Regions from separate parts of the Bradyrhizobium sp. AZCC 1577 genome, predicted to be linked through region 4. Evidence: predicted binding sites of a transcription regulator. Region 4 holds the regulator's gene; each other region holds the start of a gene.
The links. Region 4 encodes LexA, which represses DNA repair genes until DNA is damaged. Its sites were predicted from a motif close to TGTTCNNNNTGTGTTCNG; they were not measured.

Region 1: a site for LexA is predicted at 3,017-3,034, ahead of V1278_RS35990 (DNA recombination protein RmuC). Genes of this name have one in related genera too.
Region 2: a site for LexA is predicted at 3,215-3,232, ahead of V1278_RS03105 (YifB family Mg chelatase-like AAA ATPase). Genes of this name have one in related genera too.
Region 3: a site for LexA is predicted at 2,658-2,675, ahead of ruvC (crossover junction endodeoxyribonuclease RuvC). Genes of this name have one in related genera too.

What each region holds. Positions count from the first base shown of each region.
Region 1 covers NZ_JAZHRQ010000001.1:7,572,786-7,578,595, forward strand. The annotation lists gene dapE (succinyl-diaminopimelate desuccinylase) at 1-218, shown strand, start outside; gene truA (tRNA pseudouridine(38-40) synthase TruA) at 340-1,077, opposite strand; gene fmt (methionyl-tRNA formyltransferase) at 1,235-2,167, opposite strand; gene def (peptide deformylase) at 2,356-2,883, opposite strand; gene V1278_RS35990 (DNA recombination protein RmuC) at 3,066-4,274, shown strand; gene V1278_RS35995 (AmpG family muropeptide MFS transporter) at 4,340-5,701, shown strand.
Region 2 covers NZ_JAZHRQ010000001.1:662,594-668,403, forward strand. The annotation lists gene gshB (glutathione synthase) at 1-505, shown strand, start outside; gene V1278_RS03090 (hypothetical protein) at 749-1,588, shown strand; gene V1278_RS03095 (MBL fold metallo-hydrolase) at 1,780-2,763, shown strand; gene V1278_RS03100 (hypothetical protein) at 2,953-3,135, shown strand; gene V1278_RS03105 (YifB family Mg chelatase-like AAA ATPase) at 3,283-4,821, shown strand; gene V1278_RS03110 (hypothetical protein) at 5,090-5,308, opposite strand; gene V1278_RS03115 (IS110 family transposase) at 5,566-5,810, shown strand, end outside.
Region 3 covers NZ_JAZHRQ010000001.1:1,535,985-1,541,794, reverse strand. The annotation lists gene ruvB (Holliday junction branch migration DNA helicase RuvB) at 1-732, opposite strand, end outside; gene V1278_RS07165 (cytidine deaminase) at 729-1,148, opposite strand; gene ruvA (Holliday junction branch migration protein RuvA) at 1,190-1,807, opposite strand; gene ruvC (crossover junction endodeoxyribonuclease RuvC) at 2,100-2,627, opposite strand; gene V1278_RS07150 (YebC/PmpR family DNA-binding transcriptional regulator) at 2,859-3,605, opposite strand; gene V1278_RS07145 (methyl-accepting chemotaxis protein) at 3,806-5,575, shown strand.
Region 4 covers NZ_JAZHRQ010000001.1:4,456,674-4,462,483, reverse strand. The annotation lists gene V1278_RS21100 (S41 family peptidase) at 1-270, opposite strand, end outside; gene V1278_RS21095 (hypothetical protein) at 468-773, opposite strand; gene V1278_RS21090 (HAD-IA family hydrolase) at 917-1,543, shown strand; gene V1278_RS21085 (molybdopterin molybdotransferase MoeA) at 1,557-2,768, shown strand; gene lexA (transcriptional repressor LexA) at 2,977-3,678, shown strand; gene V1278_RS21075 (hypothetical protein) at 3,907-4,329, shown strand; gene V1278_RS21070 (hypothetical protein) at 4,375-4,644, shown strand; gene V1278_RS21065 (ComEC/Rec2 family competence protein) at 4,652-5,810, opposite strand, start outside.

The DNA.
Region 1 (5,810 bases), 3.1 Mb from region 4:
TCGCAGTAAGCGCGATCGAGGAAATCACCGGACGCAAGCCGGAGCTCTCGACTTCCGGCGGCACCTCGGACGCGCGTTTCATTTCGAGCTACTGCCCGGTGATCGAATTCGGCCTCGTCGGCCAGACCATGCACCAGATCAACGAACGCACGCCGGTGTCGGATCTGGAGAAGCTGACGAAGATCTATCGCGGGGTGTTGGAAAGGTATTTTGCCTAGTGCACCGCCGCCACCATCCGCACAGAACCGTAGGATGGGTGGAGCGCAGCGATACCCATCATCTCGCCGCGAACATGATGGGTATCGCTTCGCTCCACCCATCCTACATCGTCAGCGTCAGCTAATACTCCACCCGCACCAGATACAGCCCCTCCGGAGGCGCCACCGGGCCGCAGGCGGCGCGGTTGCGGGCGGCGAGCGCCGCGGCGAGGTCGTCGGCGCTCCAGCGGCCTTCGCCGACCCAGACCAGTGAGCCCACCATCGAGCGGACCTGGCTGTGCAGGAACGAGCGCGCGGAAGTGAGGATCGAAACCTGATCGCCTTCCCTGATCACGTCGAGCTGGTCGAGCGTCTTCTCCGGCGATTTTGCCTGGCACTCGGTGTCGCGAAACGTCGTGAAATCGTGCTTGCCGAGCAGCCTCTTGGCTGCGGCGTCCATCGCATCCGTATCGAGATGCCGCGGCACCCGCCAGCTCCGCTTGATATCGAGCGCCAGATTAGCGCGGTGGTTGGTGATCCGGTAGCGGTAGTGGCGTCTCTTGGCCGAGAAACGTGCCTCGAAATCATCGGCCACGATCTCCGCCGAGAGCACACCGATCGGATGCGGGCGCAAATGCGCGTTCAGCCCATCGCGCAGCCGGCCCGGCGGAAACGGCTTTTGGATATCGCAATGCGCGACCTGCGCCAGCGCATGAACCCCGGCATCGGTACGGCCCGAGCCATGGACGCGCACGTCCTCGCCGCAGATCGCCTTCACCGCGGTTTCCAGCGCGCCCTGCACGGTCGGCGCGTTATCCTGGATCTGCCAGCCGGAGAACGGCGTGCCGTCGTATTCGATGATGAGTTTGTAGCGGGGCATCTCAATCCAGTAGGGCCGTCGTCATCCGCCAACCGGTCCGGCCTTTGGCCGGCCGGATGACAGGCTCCGGCGGATGATCCAGTACGCTGCGGCTCCTCGGTTCAATCTCGAAGGCCGCGGCGTACTGGATACCCCGCCTTCGCGGGGTATGACAGCGTTAAGAAAACCGCGCACCAGCCTTCAGCGGCGTACCGCGCAGGAAATCCGCGGCCTTCATCCGCGCCTTGCCTTCGCGTTGCAGTTCCAGAATGCGGATCGCGCCGTCACCACAGGCGATCGTCAAACCATCGTCGAGCACCTCGCCGGGCGCACCTGAACCTTTCGCCAACTCACAGCGCAGAATCTTGATCCGCGCCGGCTCGCCGTCGGCAGCCAACTCGCACCAGGCGCCCGGAAACGGCGACAGTCCGTGAATATGCCGCAGCACCTCGCGTGCCGGTCGCTTCCAGTCGATCCGCGCCTCGGCCTTGTCGATCTTGGCGGCGTAGGTCACGCCGTCTTCGCTCTGTTTCTTGAGCTGCAACCCGCCGCGCTCGAGCCCGCCCATGGCGCGCACCATCAGGTCGGCCCCGAGCGGCGCCAGCGCGTCGTTCAGGTCGGCCGCCGTCATTAAGTCCGTGATCGCGAGCCGCTCGGCCATGGCGACGTCGCCGGTGTCGAGGCCAACATCCATCTTCATCACCATCACGCCTGTCTCGGCATCACCTTCCATGATGGCGCGATTGATCGGGGCGGCACCGCGCCAGCGCGGCAGCAGCGAAGCGTGCAGGTTGAAGCAGCCGTAGCGCGGCGCGTCGAGGATGGCCTGCGGCAGGATCATGCCGTAGGCGACGACGACGGCGGCGTCGGCATTGTGCGCGCGGAATTCGGCAAGCGCTTCCGGCGTCTTCAGCGTCCCCGGCGTCATTACGGGAATCCCAAGCCGCCGCGCTTCCTGCTCGACCGGGGTCGACTGCAGTTTCATGCCGCGCCCTGCCGGCTTTGGCGCACGGGTATAGACCGCCACAACCTCATGGCCGTGGGCCACGAGTTCGAGCAGCGTCGGCACTGCGAAATCGGGCGTGCCCATGAAGATCAGGCGGAGTGGCATGAAGTGAAAAATCCCGGGACGGCGTTAGTTTATTCCGTCATGGCCGGGCATAGTAGTCTGCTTTGCGCAGACTACGTACACTTGTCTGCGCCCCCGGCCATCCACGTCTTTAGTGCGGCACAAAAAGGACGTGGATACCCCGGGTCAAGCCCGGGCATGACGGCTGATGGATCACGGCGGAAAAACGCCTACCCCGCCGCGCGCTTGGCGGCTTTCATAAACTTCTTCATCACGCGGTCGCGCTTCAGCTTCGACAGATAGTCCACGAACAGCACGCCGTTGAGGTGGTCGATCTCATGCTGGATGCAGGTGGCGAACAGGCCATCGGCGTCCTCCTCATGCACCTTGCCGTCGAGATCGGTGTAGCGGATGCGAACCCGCGCCGGGCGTTCGACCTCCTCGTAATATTCGGGGATCGAAAGGCAGCCCTCCTCGTAGACCGACATTTCCTCGGACGAGGAGATGATTTCCGGGTTGATGAACACCCGCGGCTTCGGCTTGGTCTCGCCGTTCTCGTCCTTCTTGGCGAGATCCATGGTGATCAACCGCAAAGGTTGCGCGACCTGGATCGCGGCCAGACCGATGCCGGGCGCGTCGTACATGGTTTCGAACATGTCGTCGGCGAGCTTGCGGATCTCCGTCGTCACCTTTTCGACAGGTTTGGAGACGAGCCGCAACTGCTTGTCCGGCAGGATGATGATTTCTCTGATGGCCATGATTTTTCTCTGGCGCGGGATTTAAGCCGCTGACCTGCCGGGGTCAATCCGCCGCAGCGGCCGTTAAGGCGGCCTTAACCATGATTTTTAAGCCGGCGTTAACCACGAAAATTGATCCATCATTTACCATAAATGTTCCCCCTTCGTTCGCTTCAAGCGGCGAATCGGGCTACAAGGCTGACATGAACGAAATTCTCTTCATCGTCGGCGACCTGCCGATTCACGTGGGCGAGGCGCTGGTGGGCTTCGGCGCGCTCGCATTGGCGCTGCTGCTGACGATTGCCATCGTCATCGCCCGCTCCGCCCGCCGCGGCGCGGAACTGGCAATGGCGCAGGCGATCCGCGCCGACGAGCTGGAAGAGCGGCTGAGCGAGATGCTGCGAGCGCAGAGCGAATCGACGGGGCGGGTCGACGCCATGGCGCAGGCGCTGGCCGGCCGCCAGGCCGAGATGGCGCGCGCGGTCAACGAGCGGCTGGATTCGGTGACGCATCGCGTCGGCCAATCGATGGAAGCGACCACGCGCCACACCATGGATAGCCTGCGCGTGCTGCATGAGCGGCTCGGCATCATCGACAACGCGCACAAGAACCTCACCGACCTGACGTCTCAAGTGACAACGCTCCGCGACGTCCTCGCCAACAAGCAGTCGCGCGGCGCCTTCGGCCAGGCGCGGATGGAAGCAATCGTGCAGGACGGCATGCCGCAGGGCTCGTATGAGTTCCAGTACACGCTCTCGTCCGGCAAGCGGCCGGATTGCGTGGTGTTCCTGCCGGATCAGCGCCCGCTCTGCATCGACGCCAAATTTCCGCTGGAGGCAATGACCGCGCTGCACGACGCGCGCAGCGACGAGGAGCGAAAATTCGCCACGCAGCGCCTGCGCAACGACGTGATGAAACATGTCAATGACATCGCCGAGAAGTACCTGATCGCCGGCGAGACCCAGGATACCGCGCTGATGTTCGTGCCGTCGGAATCGGTCTATGCCGAAATCCACGACGGCTTTGACGACGTGATCCAAAAAGCCTACCGCGCCCGCGTCGTGCTGGTGTCGCCCTCGCTATTGATGCTGGCGATCCAGGTGATGCAACAGATCCTGAAAGACGCGCGCATGCGCGATGCCGCCGACCAGATCCGCACCGAAGTGCTCAACCTCGGCGACGATCTGGGCCGCTTGCGCGACCGCGTGCTGAAGCTGCAAAAGCATTTTGGCGACGTCAACGAGGACGTCCGCCAGATCCTGATCTCCGCCGACAAAATCGAAAAGCGCGCCGGGCGGATCGAGGAACTCGATTTCAGCAAGACCGATGCGCCGGTGGAAGTGCCGCGCTTCGTCAAGAGCAGCACCCCCGAGCTGTTCCCCGCCCCGCGCAAGCTGCAGGCGGGGGAGTAGGGCCGCATATTAGACTGTCATCGCCCGGGCGATGACAGTGTTGCAAAATCTGCTAACACCCCTGCATGACAGCACCAGAAGCCACCTCCGCGCCCGAGAAAGCCCCCGCGCCAACCTGGCGCGAGGCCTGGGCTGTGTACCTCCAGCCGCGCGTGCTGATCGTCCTGCTGCTCGGCTTTTCGTCCGGGTTGCCGCTGGCGCTATCTGGATCGACGCTCCTGGTGTGGATGCGCGAAGCCGGCGTCGATCTCGGCACCATCGGACTGTTCGCGCTGGTCGGTACGCCCTACACGCTGAAATTTGCCTGGGCGCCGCTGGTCGATGCGCTGCATGTGCCAATCTTCACGCGCGCGTTCGGCCGCAGGCGCGGCTGGCTGGTGTTCTCGCAACTGCTCCTGATCGGCGCGATTATGCTGCTGGCGCTGACCGACCCGGCGCGCTCGCCGCTGTTCGTGGCGCTCGGCGCACTTCTGGTCGCGACCATGTCCTCGACGCAGGACATCGTGGTCGACGCATTCCGCGTCGAGAGCCTGCCCGAAAGCGAACAGGCCGCCGGGATGGCCTCCTACGTCGCGGCCTACCGGATCGGCATGCTGGTCTCGACCGCCGGCGTGCTGTTCCTCGTAAGCGCGTTCGAGGACACCGGCATCGGGCGTAGCTCGGCGTGGATGTGGGGCTATGTGACCATGGCCGCGCTGGTGCTGATCGGCACCGTCACGGCGCTGGCCGCTACCGAGCCCGAACAATCGGTGCGCGCGGAGGCCAAGACCCACGATGAGGCTGCATTCTCGCGCGTTATGCATGCCGCCATCGGGGCGTTCTCTGAATTTCTGGTCCGCAAGCATGCCTTGACGGTGCTGGCCTTCGTGGTGCTGTTCAAACTCACCGACGCGTTTTCCGGCACCATGACCGCGCCGTTCGTGATCGACCTCGGCTTCACCCGCAACGACTACGCCGCCATCGTGAAGGGCGTCGGCCTCGCCGCGACCCTGATCGGCGGCTTTGCCGGCGGCTATGTGGCGCGGCGATATTCGCTGGTCGCAAGCCTCTGGATCGGCGGCGTGCTGCAGGCGATCTCCAACCTGGTATTTGCGTGGCTCGCCTTTGTCGGCACCAACCAATGGGCACTGGCGGCCGCCATTTCGGCGGAAAACTTCACCGGCGCTATCGGCACCGTGATCTTCGTCGCCTATCTCTCAGCGCTATGCCGGAACCCGTTGCACACGGCGACCCAATACGCGCTGCTCACCGCACTGGCCGCCGTCGGGCGCACCTATCTATCCTCCGGCGCCGGCTATGTGGCGGAGGCGACGGGCTGGCCGCTGTTCTTCGTGATCTCGGTTGCGGTCGCGGTGCCGAGCCTGATCCTGCTGACGTGGCTGCAGCGGCGCGGGCATTTTGAAGCGGTGGGACCGGTGAAGGTTTAATCTCTCCGTCGTCCTGGCCAAGCGAAGCGCGCGCCGGGACCCATAACTACGAATCTTGCTTGTTGAAATGCGCTGGAGCTCCAGCGCGATCTAACCACGAGCACCTGTG
Region 2 (5,810 bases), 3.8 Mb from region 4:
TTCGTTCCGTGATGAGCATGGCGCGGTCGTCATGAAGCCGCTGCACGGCCATGGCGGTGCGGCGGTGTTTCGCGTGATGCCTCAGGACATGAATTTCGGCTCGCTGTTCGACATGTTTTCCGTCACCTTCAGGGAGCCCTGGGTGATCCAGCGCTTCCTCCCCGAGGTGAAGCACGGCGACAAGCGCATCATCCTGGTCGACGGCGAGTTCGCCGGCGCCGTCAACCGCGTGCCGGCCCCCGACGACCTCCGTTCCAACATGGTGCGCGGCGGCGCCGCGCAGGCGACCGACCTTACCCCGCGCGAGCGCGAGATTTGCGACACGCTGGGCCCGGACTTGCGCGAACGCGGCCTGCTGTTCGTCGGCATCGACGTGATCGACGGCAACCTCACCGAGATCAACGTGACCTGCCCGACCGGCATCCGCGCCATCCAGCGTCTCAACGGCCCGGACGTGGCGGCAAAGATCTGGGATACCATCGAGAAGAAGCGCGCCGGGAAATAATTTCGCTGCGCGCTCATCCGCGACTTAGGCCGGATGAATTGCGTGCGCCGGCCGATTGGAACCGGCGAGGAGAGCCGCGTCGTTCTGCGTCATCGGCCGTAGCCTGCCGGATTGAATGCGCTATCGCCGTGTGATCCCATATTCTACCATCATGCGGCCATGCTGTGGGCAAGACTGCACGAAGCGCTGCCGGATGGCCGACCGGCCACCTTCGGACGACATTGGACGAAGAGGAAAACGCCAATGAACTCCACACCACCTCCGAAAGAAGCTGAAAGGCGCGATCCCCAGGTCGTGAGCGCCGACGAGCGGCTCTCGCACGCCCACGAACAGATCAAGCGCGCGGATGAGCAGCTCACGCGCTTGACTGAACAGCTTGCAAAGATGGAACGCGATGCATCGGCTCCGGCCCGACCCGACCCGCCGCGACCTGGCGCGCCATCACCGGAAAAAAGGCCGGCGCTCCGGACCCTCGTTGCTTTGCCTCTGGCAGCGTGCATCATTGTCGCTGCCCTCGTTTTGCAATCGTCCTATGGCGACGGGGCCAAGCCGGTTATCGCCTGGTGGGCGCCGCAGCCCGCTTCAACGCCATCGTCGCCGCCGGAAGATCCGCCATCTCCCGCGCAGCCCGATCCATCAACCGTTCACGTAGCCGCGGCTGAAACTGCACCACCACCGCAAGCATCACCACCACAAGTATCGCCACTGCAAGCACCGACCTTGGCTCAGGCCGCACCGCCGCAAGACGCCTCGCCGCCAACGACCGCCGCGCCCCCCGAACAGACACAGTTGCTGCAAACGATCGCGCGCGACCTCGCGAACCTGGAGCGAACCATCGAACAGCTCAAGGCGAACCAGCAACAAATGGCCAGCGACAACGCAAAAGCCATTGGGGAGATGAAGGCAAGCCAGGAAGAGATGAAACGCGAACTCGCGAAGGTTTCCGAGCAGACCCCGCCCAAGACGTCAGCGCGTCCGACCCAGCCGGCTCCGACCTTGCGCAAGCCCGAACGGTCGCCGCCGCAAGCGAGATCGCGGCCTCGATACCCAAGGGAGTGGATGTACGACGACTACGATTGGTAGCCGTCGATGCCGACCTTCGAAACCTGTCCTGCAATATCGCCGCGACGCGCCGCGGTGCCATTGTCATTTTCGCATCCCTGTCGTGCCTCCTCATCCCACTTGCCAATTTCGGGAAGCGGGAGCAGCCTGCAGGCACGGATGAGTTCGTCCGGGCACGTACTGCAATCAATTAAATTTGTGGAGGAAGAGGCATGACGACGAATCTTTCGCGACGGTCTTTGCTTGCGCTCGGCGCAGGACTCGGAATGGGTCTTGGCGCTTCAACGATGCTCGGCGGCAGCGCGCTGGCCAAGGCGCCAAAACTTGGCACGCAGACGCCCTACTGGCACCGCTTCATGCTCGGCGACGCCGAAGTGACCGTCGTCTCCGACGGCCCGCTGCCGCTCGGCGATCCCTCCGGCACGTTTACCGGCGTGCCGAAGGAAGAAGTGAAGAAGATGCTGTCCGACAACTTCCTCAATCCGGACCACGTCGTGCTCGAACAGAACTCGCCGATCGTGAATACCAGCGACAAGCTGATCCTGTTCGATACCGGCATGGGCACGTCAAAGGCGTTCGGCCCGACCACCGGCCAGCAGCAGAAGAACATGATGGCGGCCGGCATCAAGCCGAGCGATATCGACGCCGTGGTGTGCTCGCATGCGCATATCGATCACATCGGCGGCCTGGTCGGCGCCGACGACAAGCCGCTATTCCCGAACGCGCAGGTCTACATCGCCCAGAGCGATTTCGATTTCTGGACAGATGAAGGCAAGCTCGGCAGTCCGTTGAAGGATTTTATCATCCACGCCCGCAAGAACCTGATGCCGGTGCGCGACCGCATCGTCTTCATCAAGGACAACCAGGAATTCCTGCCCGGCGTCACCGCGCTCGCAGCGCCCGGCCACACCGTCGGCCACACCATCTTCATGGTCAGTTCGAAAGGCAAATCCTTCTGCTTCCTCGGCGACCTCTCGCATCACGCGGTGCTGCTGTTGGAGAAACCGCGGATGGAATTCTCCTACGACAGCGACCCAAAGCAGGCGGCCGCCTCGCGGGTGAAGATGCTGGACATGCTCGCCGCCCAGAAGATCCCGGTCATGTCCTATCACTTCGCCTGGCCCGGCTACGGCCACGTCGCCAAGAACGGCGACGGTTTCAGGTATTATCCCGAACCGATGAACATGCAGCTCTGAGAAGGACGCTTGATTTGGGGTCGGCCGGTGGTCGGCCCCGGATCATCCAGGTGCTGCCGCACACCTGCATGCGTGCGGGTGAGATGCGTCGTCGAGGGCCTTCATCGAAAGGCCCACCTTAGGAACCATCCCGCTTCGCCGAAATTGGTCTTTCCTCAGCGCTTGGCAGCCAGTTTGGAGGCCCGGCAAATGACCAAGGATATGGTGGCTATCGGAGCCGGAATGCTCGTCGTCTGGCTCGCTGTGTGGAGCGTCCGGGGTAACCCTGAGAATGAGAGCCCTGCAAAGACAGAGGCGGTGCGCGTTCTCGCTGATGATCCGGCGCTGAAGCTTGTTTCTGAGCACAGCCCGTACATGCGAACGGAGCGCTAGTGCCGGTCGAGATGTCGACGATCGGTTGAGCACCGGTATGTCGATGCAGGATGTGCGCTGACAGGCCCTAGGTGCACAATGTTCTCTTAATGTTCTTGACTTGCTCCCCGGTTCCCCGCTACCTTCGATTGCGTCGCGGGGGGCAGCATGGTTGCGCGGGTATCTACCGTAGCTTTTGAGGGGATCGAGGCCCGCGCGGTCGACGTGCAGGTGCAGGTCGCGCCTGGGCTGCCGGCCTTTGCCATTGTGGGTCTGCCCGACAAGGCGGTGTCGGAGGCGCGCGAGCGGGTGCGCTCGGCGCTGATCGCCTCGGGGCTGGCCCTGCCGGCGCGGCGGATCATCGTCAATCTCGCGCCGGCCGATCTGCCGAAGGAAGGCAGCCATTACGATCTGCCGATCGCGCTCGGCCTGATGGCGGCGATCGGCGCGATCCCGCCGGACGCACTCAACGGCTTTACCGTGCTGGGCGAACTGGGGCTCGACGGCTCGATTGCAGCCGTTGCGGGCGTGTTGCCGGCGGCGATCGGCGCGAACGCACGCGAGGAAGGACTGATCTGTCCAGCGGCGTGCGGCTCGGAAGCGGCCTGGGCGAGCCCGGACATCCAGATCATCGCGGCCAAATCGCTGATCCAGATCGCCAACCATTTTAAAGGCACGCAGGTGCTGTCGCGGCCGCAGCCGAAAGTGCACGAGCCGGAAGCGACGCATCTCGACTTGCGCGATATCAAGGGCCAGGAGAGCGCCAAGCGTGCGCTGGAGATCGCGGCGGCCGGCGGACATCATTTGCTGATGATCGGCTCGCCCGGTGCGGGCAAGTCGATGCTGGCGGCGCGGCTGCCTTCGATCCTGCCGCCGCTGTCGCCATCCGAACTTTTGGAAGTGTCGATGATCGCCTCCGTCGCCGGCGAAATCCGCGACGGCGCGCTGACCGCGCGGCGGCCATTCCGCGCACCGCATCATTCCGCCAGCATGGCTGCGCTGACCGGCGGCGGCCTGCGCGCCAGACCCGGCGAGATTTCGCTGGCGCATCAGGGCGTGCTGTTCCTCGACGAACTGCCCGAATTCGATCCGCGCGTGCTCGACTCGCTGCGCCAGCCGCTGGAGAACGGCGAGGTCTCGGTGTCCCGCGCCAACCACCGTGTCACCTACCCGGCGCGCTTCATGCTGGTCGCGGCGATGAACCCCTGCCGCTGCGGCCAGGCCTATGATCCCGGCTATTCCTGCAGGCGCGCACCGGTCGACCGCTGCACCGCGGATTACCAGATGCGCATCTCCGGCCCGCTGATGGATCGCATCGACCTGCGCATTGAGGTACCGGCGGTCACCGCCGCCGATCTGATACTTCCTCCGCCAAGCGAAGGCTCTGCCGAAGTCGCAGCCCGTGTCGCCGCTGCCCGCAGTATCCAGCTCGCGCGCTACGCCGCGGCCGGCATGCCGCACATCCGCACCAATGCCGAAGCGCCGGCTTCGCTGCTGGAGACGATCGCGCAGCCGGATGCACAAGGCCAAAAACTTTTACGCGACGCCGCCGAAACCATGAAGCTGACCGCGCGCGGCTATCACCGCGTGCTGCGCGTCGCGCGCACGCTCGCCGATCTCGATCGTGCGGAAAAGATCGGCCGGCTGCATCTGGCGGAGGCGCTATCGTATCGCGCGCTGGCGGAGGATCTGCGGCGCGCGGCGTAGCGCGTCGCACCATCCCCGTTCGGCACGCGGGATGCCGAAAGAGCATAAAATAATTCATTCATTTATCATTCTTCTTTTGATCCTGATCAATGAGTGACCCCTGGCACGCAATCATGCTGCCAGCGGGCCCGGTGGCGCATCTAGGAGTGGGGCGGAATGGCGTCGCCTTCGTCCGATGGCGGCAGAATAGCCTAGCACAAGGGGAACGTGTGGCCGGCTCGCTGGTTGTTCGATTTCCGAGACGGCAGGTCGGTACATGGTCGACACGTCAACGAAAGATGATGCGCAGCCCGGCAAGGTACCTGAGACCGGTCGTCGTGCTGAGCTGTTCGTCTTCGCTGTCATCGCCGCCTTCATCCGGCCGGTGGTCGTCACCGCAGCCGAACAGTAACGCGCGGCCGGGCACAGCCTGCGTGATGATCTCGACAGTTGAGAGCAGGTCGGGCGCAACGCGTCGCGAGATCGGCTCCTCATACTCAGTCGTCATCGCCCGGCTTGACCAGGCGACCCAGAGACGCCGGTGATAGAACCGATAAGCCGCGGCGTACTGGATTGCATGATGGCGTCGCCATCCTGTTGGATGGGGCGCCGGCGGCCCCTCGAGTACTGGTCAGGTCCTGCAAGACCGTGGGAATCTTAGGACCGCCGGCGTTACGGTCTGACACGCGCACGGTAGAGAGGGCCTGAGCCCGCATTGCAATCCGGCGTGCCGACCAGATGCATATTCTGTCGGAGAACAGCCACATGGACAAGATGGTGATCGGGGTGGACGTTGCCAAGGAGTGGATCGACATTGCGATCGCGGGTGACAGTCGGGTCAAGCGGATCGCGAACAGTGAGCGAGCGATTGACGCTTGGTTTATGCAGATCGGGGCCGGCTCGATCGGCCTGGTCGCGTTCGAGCCGACGGGCGGCTATGAGCGGCTTCTGCGACGGTGTCTCCGCCGCGCGAAGGTCGCCTTCAAGCAGGTGCACCCGAACGAAGTCGT
Region 3 (5,810 bases), 2.9 Mb from region 4:
GGCGCGGTCGACCGAGCTGGCGTCGGCTGCGGATGCAAAATCGCGTACGCGGCGCAGCAGGCGGCCGGCGATACGCGGCGTGCCGCGGGCGCGGCGCGCGATCTCGTTGGCGCCGTCAGGCGTCATGCCGATGTTGAGCACGCGGGCGCCGCGGCTGACGATCTTCTCCAGCTCTTCCTCGGTGTAGAAGTTCAGCCGGATCGGAATGCCGAAACGGTCGCGCAGCGGATTGGTCAACAGCCCTGCGCGCGTCGTGGCGCCGACAAGGGTGAACTTTGCGAGATCGATCTTGACCGAACGCGCCGCCGGCCCCTCGCCGATGATGAGGTCGAGCTGAAAATCCTCCATCGCAGGGTACAGCACTTCCTCGACCGCCGGGCTGAGGCGATGGATTTCGTCGATGAAGAGCACGTCGCGCTCTTCGAGGTTGGTGAGCAGTGCTGCAAGATCGCCGGCCTTGGCGATGACGGGACCGGAAGTGGCGCGAAAGCCGACGCCGAGTTCGCGCGCGACGATCTGCGCCAGCGTGGTCTTGCCGAGGCCGGGAGGCCCCACGAACAGCACGTGGTCCAGCGCCTCGCCGCGCTTGCGCGCGGCCTCGATGAAGATCGAGAGATTCTTGCGCGCCTGCGCCTGGCCGACGAACTCCGACAGCAATTGCGGACGCAGCGCGGTGTCGCCGACATCGTCGGAACGGCGCTCGGGGGTGACGATGCGGGAGGGGGTGTTCACCCGTTGCCCCTCCGGTACTTGTTGGGCAAAAGCTCGCCGATGGTGACGACCTTCGGCTCGCGGCCATTGTCGGGAACGATGACCCGCGCCTTTGCATCGTAATCGTGGATCAGCTCGCGACAGATGCCGCAGGGCGATACCACGGCGATACTGCCGGGCTCGTCCGGCTTGGGATGGCGCACGGCAACGATGGTCTCGATGCCGCGATCGCCGGTTTCGGTGATGGCGCGCCCAATGGCGATCGCCTCCGCGCAGACGGCGATCCGGCCGATATAGGCATCGATATTCACACCGGTGACGATGCGGCCGTCGCGGGTGCGCATCGCAGCGCCGACCTCCTGCCACTTATTGCGATAACGCGGCCTGATCGCGTCAATAGCGGCGGCAATTAGTTCCTGGTCTTTCTCGCTCAACATGGCAGCAACGCATTCCTTCGACAGTCAGTGGCGAACATAGTCTATTTCGCCAACTCCTTCAGGCCCAGCCGGATCAGTTGCGCCGTCTCGGCATTCTCGCCCGCGCTGCGCGAGGCGGCGGCGATGGCGGCGGCGGCCTGCGGCTGGCCGTAGCCGAGATTGACCAGCGCCGAGATCGCGTCGGTGACCGGGCGCGGCGCGCGGTGGCTGTCGATGGCGCCGGCTAGATGCACCACGGCGGGGTCGACATTGGCGAACGCCGGCGCCTTGTCCTTCAATTCAGAAACGATGCGCTCGGCGACCTTTGGCCCGACGCCGGGCGTGCGCGATACTGCGGCCTTGTCGCGCAGCGCGATGGCGTTGGCGAGTTCAGCAGGCGGCAGCGTGGAGAGCACCGCCAGCGCGACTTTGGCGCCGACGCCCTGCACGGTCTGCAGCAGGCGAAACCACTCGCGCTCGGTGTCGGTGCGGAAGCCGAACAGTTTTATCTGATCCTCGCGGACATAGGTTTCGATCGACAGCACCGCGGCCTCGCCGGGCGACGGCAACGCCTGCAGCGTGCGCGAGGAACAATGCACCTGATAGCCGACGCCGCCGACATCGAGGATCACGTAATCCTCGCCGTAGGAATCGATCAGGCCCTTGAGTTTGCCGATCATTGGGGCAACTCGCTCGCGATGGTGGACCCAATGTTAGCGAGGGGCGCACTAGCGGACGGGTTCCCTCCCCCCTTGCGGGGGAGGGTTAGGGAGAGGGGTGCCGCTTGCTCAGTTGTCTGAGGCGAAGCACTCGCATCCTCACTCATCATCTTGCGGCGTTCGTTGATAGATTGTCGCCGCACGACTTTGATCGGAGCCCGGGGCTTACCCCTCTCCCCAACCCTCCCCCGCAAGGGGGGAGGGAGCCTGATGAGTGTGCTCTCCTCACTTGGCATTACATGGCCACGGCTCATCATGCGCTCGCCACTTTCATCCGCAGCGCCGCGCTCTGGCGGTGGTGGGCGTGGGTGATGGCAATCGCCAGCGCGTCGGCGGCGTCGGCGGATTTCGGTTCGGCCTTCGGCAGCAATATCTTCAGCATCACCGCGATCTGGTTCTTGTCGGCGTGGCCGGCGCCGACCACGGTTTTCTTGACTTGGTTGGGCGCATATTCCGCAACGGCAATACCGAACATCGCGGGCGCCAACATGGCGACGCCGCGGGCTTGGCCGAGCTTCAGCGTGGCAACGCCGTCCTTGTTGACAAAAGTCTGCTCCACCGCGGCTTCCGCCGGCCTGAAATCGCCGAGCACTGCGGCGAGCCCCTCGTGGATCGCGAGCAGGCGGCTCGCGATGGGCAGATTGTCCGGCGGCTCCACCGAGCCGCAGCCGACGAAGACGAGCCGGTTGCCCTCGGTCTCGATCACGCCCCAGCCGGTGCGGCGCAGGCCGGGGTCGATGCCGATAATCCGGACGGGATGGCGAATCGGTGGGGATGTCATGGCGTAGTGATAACGCCAGAGCCGGATGAACGAAACATAAAGAGAACGGAAATCCCCTGGATGCGGGCTGTCGTGCCGGAGAGTTAATGCGCCTTAATCGTCGAACCATCGTCGTCCCTGCGAACGCAGGGACCCATAGCCACCGGCTTTGATTGTTTCACGAAGTAACTATCCCATCACGCTACGGAGAAGCCGCGGCGTATGGGTCCCTGCGTTCGCAGGGACGACAGCCTACCCGCCCATCTTGGCGACCAGCGCGTCGGAGACTTCGAAATTGGCGTAGACGTTCTGCACGTCGTCGTGCTCGTTCAAGAGATCCATCAGCTTCAACAGCTTCTCGCCGGTCTCATCGTCGACCGCGACCGTGTTCTGCGGCTTCCAGGTCAGCGCTGCCTTGCGGGCTTCGCCGAACTTGGCTTCCAGCGCTTTCGCAACCTCGCGAAAGGTTTCCTGCGAGGCGTAGATCTCGTGGCCGCTTTCGCTGGATACGACGTCGTCGGCGCCGGCCTCGATCGCGGCTTCCAGCATCGCGTCGTCGGAGGCCTTGCTGGCGTCGTATTCGATGATGCCGGTGCGGTCGAACATGAAGGCGACCGAGCCGGTTTCACCGAGATTGCCGCCGGACTTGGTGAAGTAGGAGCGGATGTCGGAGGCAGCGCGGTTGCGGTTGTCCGTCAGCGCCTCGACGATGATGGCGACGCCGCCAGGGCCGTAGCCTTCGTAGCGGATCTCGTCATAGCTCTCGCTCTCACCGCCGATCGCCTTCTTGATGGCGCGCTCGATATTGTCCTTCGGCATGTTTTCCTGGCGCGCCGCGATCACGGCCGCGCGCAACCGGGGGTTCATCGCCGGGTCCGGCGTTCCAAGCTTGGCGGCGACCGTGATTTCGCGGGCCAGCTTGCTGAACAGCTTGGACTTCTGCGCATCCTGCCGGCCCTTGCGGTGCATGATGTTCTTGAATTGGGAATGACCGGCCATGCGGAGTCTCTTGGATTCGTCCCGGGGATGTAGGGGGTGAAGCGCGGCCTTATAGGCCGACAATTGGCCGAAATCAAAGATTTACAGCCATCCGGGGTATGCCGGTACTGCCGCGCGCCGAAATATCAGGCAGTTGTTAACCATGATTTCATGCTCGGATGAGAGGATTTCGCACCGATCCTCAACTTTTAAGAGACGTCATGGCCTTCGGTTTGTTCAAAAAGCGGGTGCCGGAACCGGTCTTGCCTGCCGTCCGGCCCAAGGCTCAGACGGCGGCTCAGCCAGCCGCCGCCGTGACGGAGGCCGGCTCTGGCGATGGCGAGTCGGCCAGGGCGATCCTCGAACTTCTGGAACTCGAACTCGGCGCGATGATCCGCCAGCTCGAGCGCGCGGCCAATTCGGTCGCCGGCGGTGCCGAGGCGACCGCTGCGACGCTCACCACCATTCGCCAGCGCACCGGCGCCCTGACGAGCCGCACCAGCGCTGCACAGGACACGGCGACGACGTTTTCGCACGCCGCCGATAAATTCACCCAATCGGCGCAAGGGATCGGCTCCCAAGTGCGCGACGCCGGCAAGCTCGCCGACCAGGCCAGTGAGGCCGCCCGCGAAGCCGGCGCCAATGTCGACCGCCTGAGGGAATCGTCGGCAGCGATCGGCAACGTGGTCAACCTGATCGCGCAGATCGCGCGGCAGACCACACTCTTGGCGCTCAATTCCACCATCGAGGCCGCACGCGCCGGCGAAGCCGGACGCGGTTTTGCCGTGGTCGCCACCGAAGTAAAGGCGCTCGCGGTACAGACCCAGAACGCGACAGAGGAAATCACCAAGAAGATCGAGGCGCTGCAGCGGGATGCCGCGGGCTCCGTCGATGCCGTGCATCGCATCACGCAGGCGATCGAGGCGATCCGCCCGGTGTTCGAGAACGTCAACGGCGCGGTCGCCGAGCAGAGCGCGACCACCGGCGAGATGGCCGACAATGCGGCCTCCGCTTCGAGCTTCATCGCTTCCGTCGGCGCCAGCGCCGCCGAAATCGACAGCGCCACCAAGGAAGCCGAGGCCCATGGCGAAAGCGTCGCCAAGGCCGGACGCGCCGTCACCACGTTTGCGCAGAAGCTCAAGGCGCGTTGCGCGGTGCTGTTGCGGCAAGGCGAGCGCCCAGAGCGCCGCGAACAGCAAAAGCTACCTTGCAGCCTCAAGATCGAAATAAAGACCCCGCATGGCGTGATATCGGCGCCGGTCTACGAGATTTCGATCGACGGCATCCTGGTCAGCGGACCGGACGCCGAAAGGCTCGCGCAGGGCCAGAGTTTTGAGGCGACGCTGCAGGATATCGGCGCTTGTCGCATTCGGGTCAGTGAGCGCTCGAAGGCCGGAACGCAGGCCCGGTTCGAGCGGTCGAATGCCGCGCTGACCGAGAAGATCGAAGACAAGCTGTGGTCGATTCAGGACGACAACACCGAAGCGGTCACCCGCGCGATGGAAGCCGGCGCAGCACTGAAGAAGATTTTCGAGAACGGTATCGATAGCGGCGCCATCTCGATGGAAGACATGTTCGACACCAACTATGTCGAGATAGCCGGCAGCAACCCGGTGCAATACCGCACCAAAATCCTGGACTGGGCCGATCGCGCGCTGCCGCCGTTCCAGGAAGCGTTCCTTGCCAGGGACAAACGGATGGCGTTCTGCGCGATGATCGACACCAACGGCTATTTGCCGGTGCACAACAAGATCTATTCGCACCCGCAGCGGCCGGGCGACGTCACCTGGAATACCGCCAACAGCCGAAACCGCCGCATCTTCAACGATCCGGCCGGCCTCGCCGCCGGGCGCAATCAGCGCGCCTATCTGATCCAGAGCTACGCCCGCGACATGGGCAACGGCAACACCGTGATGATGCGCGAGATCGACGTGCCGATCCGCGTCAAGGGCCGCCACTGGGGCGGCTTCCGCACGGCCTACCGGCTGTAACCACACTCGCCCTCACCGCGCATATTGCATCAAATTGCATGCGCCGTTTTCGCGCCATTGCGCCGATGGCTGCCTGAAAAGCGTGCCGTGAAGCGGATGCGCCTATCGCGCTTTCGCCCTGAACCTTCCTTGTTCGAACTCGTTGATAGCCAGGCTTGGAACCGCGGCTGACGGCTCCCTCAGCCCCGCGCGACCCCACGCGCACCAGCCAAGGCAGGCGGAGATAGGCAGGCGG
Region 4 (5,810 bases):
CTTCTCATTCATGTAGCGCGAATGAGGATCGAGCGCGGAGATCATGCCGTTGATGGCGCCTTCCATCAGCTTGGAATCGTCCGGCTTCTCGACGTAGCTGGTCTTGATGCGCTCGAACACGTTGCCGAACAGATTGAGCTGGGCGTAGGCGTCGGAACGGGCCGCGGCCTTTGCCGCCGCCACCAAATGCGCGCCTTGAGGTCCGATCACGAGAGCGGTCAGACACGCGCCCGTCACCGTGCCGAGAAGAAAGGCAAAATTCCTGCGCATCGTGGGGCGTCCCTCTATCTCTACGGACGCCCACCATCCCTGTGAATCGGCGCCCCTGTCCCGGCCCCGCCAACTCACAATGGCTTTTTGGTCGGATCAAGGCACGCCGACCGGGGGCAATACTGTCGCTTTCAGATTTTGAATGAAATCATCACGTTAGATGGAGAGTTCGTCATGCCCGGGCTTGCCGGCGTCTGCTACTTTGCGGCGCCTTCGGCGGATTTGGCCTTTGACTTCGCTGCCGGCGCCTTGGCCGCCGCTTTCGGCGGTGCGCTGTCGCCGCGCATCGTCCCCCAAGGGTCCGAATTCTTCTGCTGCTCGGGGATGTTGCCGAGCGACCTCCGGTAGGCCCGCTCGGCCTCCTTTTCCGCCGCTTTTTCCGAGGGCGTCTTGTCCTTCTCGGTCTCGCCGTATGCGGGAGGACGGGCTTGTTGGCCCCAGGCGGGGCCGGCCAATAATGCGATCACGGCGACGGCGCCCAGGATTCTGCCAACGGTTTGCATGCGACTACTCCCTGAAAATTGGCCCCAAGAAACTGGCCCAAAGCCTTAGCACAGCCTGCGTACGGGCTTAAGCGCCGGATTGGGCTGCGACGCAAATCGCCGTGGCCGTTGCCGAGGCCGGTCCGGTTTTGTAAACGACTGCCATGAATTCGCCGCCAGCGCCCCATTCCGTCGATGCCTTGCTGTTCGACCTCGGCCGTGTCGTGCTCGACATCAGTTTCGATCAGGTAATGACGTGCTGGGCAGGGCATGCCGGCTGCGCGCCTGCCGACCTCGCCGGACGCTTTGTGATGGACGACAGTTTCAAGCACCACGAGACCGGTCGGATCGACGATGCGGCGTTCTTTGCGAGCCTGCGCCGGTCGCTCGGCATCGGCATCACCGACGCGCAGTTCCTGGAAGGCTGGAACGCGATCTTCACCGGCGAAATGCCCGGAATCTCGCCGCTCCTGGCGCGTGCCGCAGAACGCCTGCCGCTCTATGCTTTTTCCAACACCAATCCGGCCCATGTCACGCATTTTTCGCAGGCCTATGCGGATGTGCTCGGCCATTTCCGTCAGATATACCTGTCCTCCAGCATCGGTTTGCGCAAACCCGACGCCGAAGCCTATGATCATGTGGTAAAAGCGATCGGCGTGCCGGCGTCGCGGATCCTGTTCTTCGACGACTCGGCTGCCAATATCGAAGGTGCGCGGGCGCGCGGCCTTTCTGCCATCCACGTGACATCGACGGATGACGTGGCGAGGGCACTGACCGCACTTGGAATTTGAGGGAGGTCTGCCCGTGGCGTTGATGCCGGTTGCCGATGCATTGTCTGCCATCCTCGCGGGCGCCGATCCCCTGCCCGAAGAAATGGTGGCGCTCGATGAGGCGTATCACCGCATTCTCGCACGCGACGTCGCCGCGCGGCGGACGCAACCGCCGCAAGCGATGTCGGCGATGGACGGCTATGCGGTGCGCGCAGCTGACGCCGCCGATGTCAGCGCGCGGCTAAAGGTGATCGGCGAGGTCGCCGCCGGCCGCCCGTTCGAGCGGAAGGTCGGCCCGGGGGAAGCGGTGCGGATCTTTACCGGCGGCGTGATTCCCGATGGCGCCGACGCTGTCATCATCCAGGAAGACACTGGCGTCGAGGGCGATCATATCACCATCACGGAAGCTGCCGTTCCGGGGCGGCATATCCGCGCCGCGGGCGTTGATTTCCGCGAAGGCGACGTCCTCCTCAAACGCGGGCGCCGCCTCACCGACCGCGACCTCTCGCTCGCCGCCGGCATGAACTACCCGGAGCTTGCGGTGCACCGCCGCCCGAAAGTTGCGATGCTGGCGACCGGCGACGAGCTGGTGATGCCGGGCGCAAGCCCCAGCCCCGGCCAGATCGTCTATTCCAACGGCTACGGCTTGCGGGCACTGGCGCGGGCCGAAGGGGCAGAAATCATCGACCTCGGGATCGCCGCCGACACCGTCGCCGCGACCACGGACGGCATCCGCCGTGCCCGCAAGGCCGACGCGGACATCCTGATCACCCTGGGCGGCGCGTCGGTCGGCGACCACGACCTCGTCAAGCGGTCGCTGGAAGCCGAGGGCGTCGCCATCGCATTCTGGCGGATCGCGATGCGGCCGGGCAAGCCGATGATGCACGGCAGGCTGGGCGCGATGCGGGTGATCGGCCTGCCAGGCAATCCCGTCTCCTCGTATGTCTGCGGCTTCCTGTTCCTGGTGCCGCTGATTCGCGCCTTATCGGGCCGCGATACCATCCATCACCGGCGCGAAAGCGCGCTGCTCGGCCGCGACCTCGCCGCCAATGATCAGCGCGAAGACTATCTTCGCGCCCGCCTCGAAGCGCGCGACGACGGCACGCTGGTTGCCGTGCCGGTGAACCATCAGGACTCGTCGCTATCGGGGAATCTCGCTGCGGCACGTGCACTTGTGATACGTCCGCCGTTCGCGCCGGCTGCCGCAAAGGGATCGCGTTGCGAGCTGCTCCGGCTGCCGGAATGACGCCTGAACGGTGTTCCCCCAGCACCTTGGGCCGGAACCGCAATGCGTTCACCTGAAATTAAGTGGTTGCGGAACACATATCGAACATATAGTGTCCGTTCATGATTTGTTTCGACTGCTAGTGTCTTAGATCGGGAGTTTGGGGACTCCACGATCCGGGCCCTGAAGATTCGGAACGAGACGACGCCAACCCGGGGGATTGCTCGCGATGCTTACGCGCAAACAGTATGAACTTCTGCGTTTCATCAATGAACGGCTGAAAGAGGCCGGCGTGCCGCCCTCCTTCGACGAGATGAAGGACGCGCTCGATCTGCGTTCGAAATCCGGAATCCACCGCCTCATCACCGCACTGGAGGAGCGTGGCTTCATCCGTCGCCTGCCCAACCGCGCCCGCGCCATCGAAGTCATCAAGCTGCCCGAGCTCGCAGCCGCCGCCAACAGCCGCCGCGGCTTCACGCCGAGCGTGATCGAGGGTACGCTCGGCAAACGCACAGTGAGCGCGCCGGCCGCCGAGGACGACGGCAATCGCCCGGTGGCCGTGCCTGTCATGGGCCGGATTGCCGCCGGTACGCCGATCGAGGCGCTGCAGACCCGCAGCCACACCATCAGCGTACCGCCGGACATGCTCGGCTCCGGCGAACATTACGCGCTCGAAGTGCGCGGCGATTCCATGGTGGACGCGGGCATTCTCGACGGCGACATGGCGCTGATCCAACGCAACGAGACCGCCGACACCGGCGACATCGTCGTGGCGCTGATCGACGAGGAGGAAGCCACGCTGAAGCGCTTCCGCCGCCGCGGCGCCTCGATCGCGCTCGAGCCCGCCAACACCGCCTATGAAGTCCGCATCCTGCCGCCGAACCGGGTCCGGATTCAGGGCAAGCTGATCGGGCTCTACCGCAAATACTGACCCGTTATGCCGTCCGGGCCGTGACGGAAAAGAGCCTCGGCCCGCGGCCGGGGTTTTTTGTTGCGCGTTTGGAACCAACGCCCGTTAGCGCGTTTGTGAATGTGGCGCAGTGCGCCAGTCGCAGAATTGCCCAGAAACGAGAAAAGGCTCTGCGCCATGTCCACTCTGATAGAGGCCTGTGCCTCCTTCTAGACACGGGTCAGCTATCTCAAACGAGGGAGCCATCCGATGTGTGACTATAGCCTGCATGCTGTGGCTACGCGGCCTGCCGAGGTCGGCGAGACGCTGATCACCACGACATTCCGCGGTACATCGACCCGCGGCTTTGCGTCGGAACGCGAGCCTGCAGTGGCGGTCTGCATGCTTCCCGGCACCGAACTGGCGTTCGCTGAGGACGTCAAATACGACAACCGGTGGATCTGGACTCGAACCACCGACTGGCGGGTCGGCAAGTTCAATCAAATCGACCCCCATATCTCCGACCGTCACCATGACGCGATCGAATTTCCCGACGGAAGCCATGTGCTGGTGACGCAGCTTTGCGAAGGCCAGCGCGCGACCGTGCTGCAATTGCCGGTGGTCCAGACCGGTGGCGAACGCGCGCCGAAGGTGACGGAAGCGCGTCCGGCCGAATCGATCGTGACCGGATAAACGCCCACGCGCATATGATCCGCCGGCCCAGGCCGGCGGATCAGGGTGGTACATTTTTCAGAGCTCGGCACCGCAGGGGGGCAGTCGGTGGTCAACAAGGTAACGTGGCAAAAAGCCGGGCGCGTCACTGAGCCCGGGCGGTACATGTTCAGGTACGGCTGGCTCACCATCACGGCCGAGGATCTCGCAATCTGGCAGCAATTTCCCGACGCATCGTTCACGCTGGTCGCTCTGCCGTCGGCGCCCGACGCGCCCGAGGAATTCCATCTCGGCGCGTTCGAAATTCCAGCCAAACCCACAGTCGACGAGCACTGACGCCCGTCTACTCCTCCGCCTGAAGGTCTGCCTCGGCCGGCGTGGCATCGACGCTGCGCGGTGGCACGACGCGCGGCGCCAGCACGGTGGTGTCGGCCTCACTCTCGTCGGCTATGGCCGGCGACCAAGGCCGGTCGATCCCCCTCGGCTTGACCGCCTCGACGGCAAATCCCTCGCGGCCACGCCGCAACGCCATCGCGCCCTGGCGCCGGAGCCGTTCGGCGCCGATGACGGAAGCACCGCATGCCGCCGGGGCCTGCCGCAGCGTCACAATGATTGCCGCGCGCTCGCAATCGTCCGAAAACGCCTCGGGCCTGAGCGCCTGTGCGATCAGGCCGCCGCCGACGGCTTGCACCACGCAGCCAAGATCGTCGCATGAGACGCCTGACGTGAGCGAGGCGTCAGCCGCCGTTCGTGCGTCCGCATCCGCCGCCAGCCACTCCTTCAAGAGGAAGACGTCTCGAGACCCCTTGGCCGCGTGCATCAAATGCAGCCGGCCATCCTGGCCGCGCACCCCGACATTGCGCCCGTCGGCGGAAATCAGGATATCCGGCTGCGGCGCCCTCGCCGCCCACAGCGCCGCTGATAGTACCAGCGCCGCTCCCGACCAGCGCAGCGGCGTGCGCAACAGGCCGAGCAGGATGATGCCGAGGCTCGCCGCAATCAGCGGTCCGATGCCGAAGGCCGGCACCCGGCCGACCGCGCCGGGTAACGCCGCGACCCATTGCGTCACCGCAATCATCCAGTCGATGCCGAGGCCCATGGCCGCCCAGAACAGTCGATCGAAGCCGAACGGCATCGCGACGAGGCCAAGCAGGCCCGCCGGCATCACCAGCGCGGAGACCACCGGCATCGCCGCGAGGTTGGCCAGCACGCCGTAAGGCGTGACCCGGTGAAAGTGAAAGGCGGCGTAAGGCATGGTCGCAAGCCCCGCCACCAACGAGGCCAGCAACAGCATGGTGACTTCGCGGCCGCCCCACAGCGCCACGCGCGCCGTTGCGGTATGATCCGCCGTCGCGAACAGGCGCGGCATGCCGATCTGCACCAGCGCCACCAGCCCCAGGGTCGCCGCAAACGACATCTGGAAACTCGGATGTACCAGCGCTTCCGGCGCGACCGAGAGCACGATCAGGGCGGCGACCGCGAGCGTGCGAAACGTAATCGCG